DNA from 2 places in the Mesorhizobium sp. CA6 genome. Region 2 is predicted to be linked to the other one. Evidence: riboswitches for the same ligand, from Rfam matches in the RefSeq annotation. Region 2 holds a riboswitch; the other holds the start of a gene.
What was found. Region 2 has a riboswitch for thiamine pyrophosphate ahead of thiB (thiamine ABC transporter substrate binding subunit). Riboswitches for the same ligand answer to the same signal wherever they lie in the genome.
Positions count from the first base shown of each region.

Region 1: it holds a riboswitch for thiamine pyrophosphate, as region 2 does, so the genes downstream of both, LB526_RS27020 (Ykof family thiamine-binding protein) here and thiB (thiamine ABC transporter substrate binding subunit) in region 2, are expected to answer to the same signal.

Region 1 is NZ_JAIUHI010000024.1:57,615-61,018, reverse strand. Features, by position in the region: gene LB526_RS27025 (ABC transporter permease) at 1-293, opposite strand, end outside; gene LB526_RS27020 (Ykof family thiamine-binding protein) at 630-1,238, opposite strand; TPP riboswitch at 1,229-1,341, opposite strand; gene LB526_RS27015 (hypothetical protein) at 1,562-1,906, shown strand; gene LB526_RS27010 (hypothetical protein) at 2,597-2,845, opposite strand; gene LB526_RS27005 (DUF2934 domain-containing protein) at 3,077-3,331, opposite strand.
Region 2 is NZ_JAIUHI010000007.1:113,743-117,146, forward strand. Features, by position in the region: gene thiP (thiamine/thiamine pyrophosphate ABC transporter permease) at 1-332, opposite strand, end outside; gene thiB (thiamine ABC transporter substrate binding subunit) at 577-1,587, opposite strand; TPP riboswitch at 1,633-1,738, opposite strand; gene LB526_RS12615 (thiamine diphosphokinase) at 1,874-2,518, shown strand; gene LB526_RS12620 (ABC-F family ATP-binding cassette domain-containing protein) at 2,520-3,404, shown strand, end outside.

The DNA.
Region 1 (3,404 bases), on a different contig from region 2:
ACCAGCGGCAAGGTCTGGCTGGCGATCAGGAGCGGGAACAGCGCGCGGCGCAAGGGGGCAAAGAAGTCAACCAGCGCCGAGAGGATGAAGGCGGCAACGAGCGAGCATGCAAAGCCCGCCAGCGTGGCGCGGATGGTGGGAAGCGTGTTGTCGGCCAGCGCCGCCCGGTTCTCCCAGGCCTGCGCCAGCACGCGCGAGGGTGCAGGGAGCACGGTAGGGGCGATGCCGCCAAGGCGGGCGTAGAGCTCCCAAGCGACGAGAAGGAGAGCGAAAGCCAGCGCAGCGGGCAAGATCTTGGCGACGGTCGTGGTGAAGGCTGATCTCCCCCCTAAAGGGGGAGATGGCCGGCAGGCCAGAGGGAGGCGCGACGGAACGCCAGCTTTCGAAAGTTGTGCGGGAGCGGTTGGCGAACGCCGCGTGCGCAACCAGTTGAAAGGCCGGCGGGACAGCACCCCCCTCTGCCCTGCCGGGCATCTCCCCCGCAAGGGGGGAGATTGGCCGTCACCTCGGGTTTCGCCAATCTCCAGAGGTTCCCCTCTCTCCTGCGAGATGGGACTGGGGGCATCTCCCCCACGCAATGGATCAAGCCAAACAGCCACAACATCTACCTCGATAGATCGAGCTTGCGCTCAAGCCGCGGTTGGGCTGTTCGCCGAAATGGTGATGTCGAGCGTCACGTGACCGGCGCCCGGCCCGAAGCGGCAGAAGGCTTCGTTCAGCGTGGCGAACACCGCGCCGGCGTCGCCGCGCAGCTTGGTGCAAAAATGCTTGGAGCGTTCGAAGACGCCGGACCGCTTCAGGAAATCGATGCAGCCATAGATCTCGTCCATGTGGTCGCCGGTGCCCATCACATAGAGCGAGAATTGCGCCGCCACCGGCTGGTTGGTCGAAAGCATGGCCCCGACGGCGCGCAGCGCGGCGCGCTTGCGGTCGTCGAGCGGGATCGCCGGGCCGCCGATCTCCTCGGAGCGGCAGATCGGGTCATCCGGCTCGCCGGGGCAGCCGCGCGAGACGGCTGCCGACAGAACACAGTGCCTGCCGCTTTTGGCGGCCGCCACGAACAGGTCGCGCATGGCTGGGAACAGCACCTCGGGCGGCCCGACCAGGAGCGTCGAGATATCGTCGGTTTCGATCCTCAGCCTGTCGCGGTAAGGATCGAGCGCGCCAAGCGCGCCAAGGATCACGCCGACGAAATCGTCGGCCATGGGATAAAGGGAAATCTGTGCGCCGGAAAACATGGCCCGCCTCGCTCCGCTGGTATTATCCAGATCAGCTTTAGGGTCCGGAGGCTTGCCGCCACCATCTCAGCCCCGACCGTACGGAGCACCCCTGTGGATGGCCGGGTTAAAGCACTGTTTGCGGTGCTGGGAAAGCGCTTTTTTGCGGTGTCGGTTGGGCCAACCGCCCATCTCCCTATGGGAGATGCCGGTGGTTATAAGATTTTTGTAGTTTTCTTATAACTGCTTTATCTAACCTATTTTGTCGTTCAAATTGTACGAATCTCGCTTGATTGCTTTTCGTACGTAAAGTACGATACTTCCCTTCCTTTGAGGGGATTTGCTTGAACACCGCGAACCATGCCGCTTTTGCCGACCTCTCCCATCCGTTGTTGTCGCCTTTGCCGCTCGCCGAGCGCGAACGCCTTGCCGGCGCCTGGCGCATGGCCAGCCAGGACATCGCCGACGACATCCGCTTCATCCGGCAATATCTGAAGGTGATCGCCGAAAAGGAGGAGCGGCTTTCGACCGGCACGCTGGTGCATGGCCGCGCCTACGTCGAGGCGTGCGCGGCCTGGCTGCCGGAGACGGCGGCGCGGTATTTGCGCAACCTCAGGCTGATCAGCGAATGCGAAAGCGCGATGATCGCCGCGGGGGTCAGGTTTGCCCGATCGAGCGATGCGTGGTGAGAGCGTTTTGACCTCTTCCGTTAGAGAAGGGAAGGAACTCCAAGGCCGCCAGCGACGCGAACAATCATGCCGCTGCAACCCTCGGCTCTGGGCCTCGAAAAATGCATCGTTTCACACAATCGCCAATTGGTGGACGCGGGCGAGCGGCCGGGCGTTAATTCTGCGCAGGCGAAGGAGGGTAAAGCCGTATACCAGGGAGGAATTTCGTTTTGATGGACCAACAAATCGACATCGGCATACAGCCTGACGATCAGCCCTACGAAGTCATTTCATTCGCCCGCAAGCATGGCCTGACGGTCCCGGTTGCCGACGCGGTCCTTTTCGCCAAAGGTCCGTCGCCGTCACGCGCAGCTTGCGACATGGCAGCGCTTGCCTTCCTCTGCGCGGTCGCGCGATACGCCGGAAAGCAAGGGACGCGATAGCCTCCTCTTATAGCTTAATTGCAACCCGCATGCCGCCGGCGTGGCTGCTGGCGGCGGCGACGCCGAGCGTGCCGGTCAGCCGGCCGCCATGGCCGAAGCCTTCGCTCAGAGGTCGTGACGGTTCAGCGGGGAGCGTAGATGCGAAGCATGGTGCCGTTATCGTAAGCGGCCGTCACGAGGACGTTTAGCTTGAGCGCGTCCGTCAAACCGCTGAATAGCGGTTTGCCACCGCCATAGGCGGATCGGCCGAGTCAGGATGACATACTCATCAATCAGACCTGCCTTCGACAGCGCCTGAGCGAACTCTGCGCCGCCCCGCAATAATTTCGCCGCCGGGTTGCTTTTCAATTAGCGATTCCTCGTGCAGGTCACCTTTCGCAATAGTGGACTCTGGCCAAGTTGCCTTTTTCAGCGTTTTCGAAAACACGACCTTGGGGATGACGTTCATCGGCGCGGCATAGGCATCCTCGGATTTTTGCCAGTACGGGCCCATTTCCTCGTAACTCACGCGGCCCATGATGTGTGTGCCAGCGCGACTGATGCGATCGAGTTTCCACCGCTTGAGCTCTGCCGTTCAGGAAAACCGCCCGTCGACATTCCCACCGGCCCTACGACATATCCGTCGACCGACATGGTCATGATCAAGACGACTTTGCGCATGGTCGGTATAGCCTCCGGGCACAGTTCTCACACGGAGCGTCGCACCGTCACATGATCCGGTGAAAAGGGGGCAGGCCTTGGCTGGCGGTCAGCCCTTGGTCTTCCTGGCGGGGGACTTTGCCTTTGCCGGGCCCTTGGCGGGCTTCTCCGCCTTGGCCGCTTTCGGCTTGTCGGCCTTGGCGGCGGCGGCCTTTTTCGGGCTCTTGGCTTTCGGCTTGCCGGCCGCATCGACTTCGGCCGTCGCTTGGTCCCAATGCTCCTTATGAGCGCCTTCGGGCCGGCCGGCCTGCTCCCAGATCTCGTGCGCGCGCTGGCGAATGCGTTCGTGCCTGTCGTCCGTCACTGTCGCCTCCTGATGTTGGGACGGTTCCCCGGCGCGAACATTAGCCGAATTTTCGCGTGTCGTCTTCGGTATC
Region 2 (3,404 bases):
TAGAGCGCCAGGATGCCGAGCGCGGCAACGATGGCCGGCAACGCCAGCGGCAGGGTGAACAATTGCAGGATCAGGCCGCGACCTGGAAAGGCCGGATGCCTCGACAGCGCGCGCGCCACGAGCAGCGCCGGCGCGACCGACAGCAGCGTCGACAGAGCCGCCTGCCACAGCGTGAAGCGGGCGACGCGCAGGAGATAATTGTCGAAGGCGGCGGCAGCGCCGGAGAGATCGTGCGCGCCTTCGACGGCGAGGCCGGCGAAGGCACCGCCGATGAGGAGGGCGATGGCCGCCAGCGCGACGACGCCGGCGGTGACGCGGGAGTCAGGGTGCACGGCGGCTTGCACGTTGCACCTTGGTGGAATTCAGCAAACGCCGTGTTCCTTCGCGCCCCCCTCTGTCCTGCCGGACATCTCCCCCACAAGGGGGGAGATCAGCAGCGCCCGCGCTTCGCTCATCACTGCAACGTCGCCAGTTGGCGAAACCGCCGATGACGGCCAATCTCCCCCCCTGTGGGGGAGATGTCCGGCAGGACAGAGGGGGGCGCCGTAGAGCGATCATCTTGCGCGAATAGCGATCCTATTTGCTCATCACCGCCAGCCACTCATCCACCCACGCCTTGCGGTTGGCGGCGACCTCCTGCGGGCTGAACAGCAAGGTCTTGGTCGGCTTCACCAGTTTGTCGAAGGCCGGGTTGAGCGGCTTGTCGGTCTTGCCGGCCGGGAACATCCAGTTGGTTTCCGGAATGACATCCTGGAATTTCGGTCCGGTCATGAAGGCGATGAACTTTTGCGCCAGCGGGTTCTTCGCGCCCGTCGTGGTGATGCCGGCAACCTCGATCTGCAGGTATTCGCCTTCCTCGAACGAGGCGGCCTGGTAGCGCTCGGTGTTCTCGGCCACCATATGGTAGGCCGGCGAGGTGGTGTAGGACAGCACCATCGGCGCCTCGCCCTTGGTGAACAGGCCATAGGCCTCGCTCCAGCCCGGCGTCACCGTCAGGACCTTGGTCTTGAGCTTTGCCCAGGCCTCCGGCGCCTTGTCGCCATAGACTGACTTCACCCATAAAAGCAGCCCGAGACCGGGCGTCGAGGTGCGCGGATCCTGAATGACGATCTTGTCCGTGCCGGCGCCTTCGACCAGCTCCTTCAGGCTCTTCGGCGGGACTTTAAGCTTCTGCGTGTCATAGACGACGGCGAAATAGCCGTAGTCGAAAGGCACGAAAGTGTCGTCGCTCCAGCCTCCAGGCACGTCGATGGCGGAGATCTCGCCATGCGGCGCGAACAGTCCGCTCGCCTTGGCGTCGGCGGTGAGATTGGTGTCGAGGCCGAGCACGATGTCGGCCTTGGTGCCGGCGCCTTCGAGCTTGACGCGGTTGAGGAGCGCCACGCCGTCGGCCACCGAGACGAATTCGAGATCGCAGCCGCATTCGGCCTCGAATTCCTTCTTCACCGCCGGGCCGGGGCCCCAATCGGCGGTAAAGCTTTCATAGGTATAGACGGTGAGCTTGTCCTTCGCAGCGGCAGGCGCGACGCCCGCCAGAAGCGAGACAAAGCCGGTTGCGAGAATGAGATGGGACAGTATTGCGCGCATATCGGCGCCTCCTTCGTTCGAGTGACAAGGAATTGAGGCGCCGGATGGTCCGAAACGTCTAATCCCTCCGCCGGTACAAACCGGATCAGGTTCAGCGGGTTGGCTTGATCGCCTCTCAGCCGGATCACGTCCGGCACCCCGTTAGAGCGTTTCGACAGATAGGCCCGGCCGAAGCAGCGCGCAAGCGGAAGTTTGCCGGGCAGCTAATGTTCGCCGGTACCCTCGCAGCCGAAGCGCACGGCATCCCGCTTCCGTTTCGCCCGACGGGCTGGTAAGGGCGACGGCCATGGGCACATTCACCATCCTGCTTGGCGGCGAGCTTATCCGCACGCCCCGGCTCGAACGCCAGATCGAAGGCTCGCGCGTCATCGCCGCCGATGCCGGCATCGGCCATGCCCGCATGCTTGGACTTGTCCCCGAACTTTGGGTCGGCGATTTCGACTCGGTGCCGGCGAACCTGCCGGATGATCTCGCCGCCGTGCCGCGAAAAGTCTTTCCGGCTGAGAAGGACATGACCGATGGCGAGCTCGCCATAGCGGAAGCGCTTCAGCGTGGCGCCACCAGCCTCGTGTTGGCCGGCGCCTTTGGCGGCAAGCGCGCCGACCATGCCTTCCTGCATCTGGCGCTGGCCGTGCGGCTGGCCGAGGCTGGCACGACCGTGCTGCTGACCAGTGGCGCGCAGGAAGGCGCTCCCATCCTGCGCGGCAAGGCCAGCTTCGACTATGACGACGGCACCTTGTTTTCGGTGCTCGGCTTTTCCGACCTGTCCGGCCTGACGGTCACCGGCGCCAAATGGCCGCTCGACCGCGTCGAGGTGGCGTTCGGTTCCTCGCTCACTATATCAAATGAGATCAAAGGGCAGCTTGGCATCGCGCTGGAGCGCGGCCGGGCCCTGCTTCTGGCCCACCCCTATCCTCTTCCAGAAAGTTGACATGGCGCCGCCACTCCTCAACCTCGACGGCATTAAACTGACTTTCGGCGGCACCCCGCTGCTCGACGGCGCGGCGCTCAGCGCATCCGCCGGCGAGAAGATCGCGCTGGTCGGACGCAACGGCTCGGGCAAGTCGACGCTGCTCAAGATCGCCGCTGGGATGATCGAGCCGCAGGATGGCGAGGTGTTCCGCCAGCCTTCGGCCACGGTCCGCTATCTGCCGCAGATGCCGGACATGGACGGCTTCGCCGACGTGCGCGCCTATGTCGAGGCGGGCCTTGGCCCAGCCGACGATCCGCATCGCGCCACCTATCTGATGGACCATCTTGGCCTGACCGGCGAGGAGCGGCCGAACGACCTGTCCGGCGGCGAGGCGCGCCGCGCCGCCCTTGCCCGCGTCATGGCGCCGGAACCCGACATCCTGCTCCTCGACGAGCCGACCAACCATCTCGATCTTTCGGTGATTGAATGGCTGGAAGAAGAGCTCGCCCGTACCTCCTCCGCGGTGATCCTGATCTCGCATGACCGCCGGTTTCTCGAGCGCGTCACGCGCGCCACTGTCTGGCTGGACCGCGGCCAGACGCGGCGGCTGGACAAGGGCTTTGCGCATTTCGAGGAATGGCGCGACCAGGTGCTGGAAGAGGAAGAGCGCGACCAGCACAAGCTCGGCCGCCAGATCGTGCGCGAGGAACATTGGCTGCGCTATGGCGTGACCGCCAGGCGCAAACGCAACATGCGCCGCCTCGGCGAGCTGCAAACCATGCGCCAGCGCTTCCGCAGCCATCGCGGCGCAGAGGGCACCGCGACGATGGTGGCCAGCGACGCCGCCGAATCCGGCAAGCTGGTGATCGAGGCCAGGAACATCGACAAGAGCTTTGGCGATCTC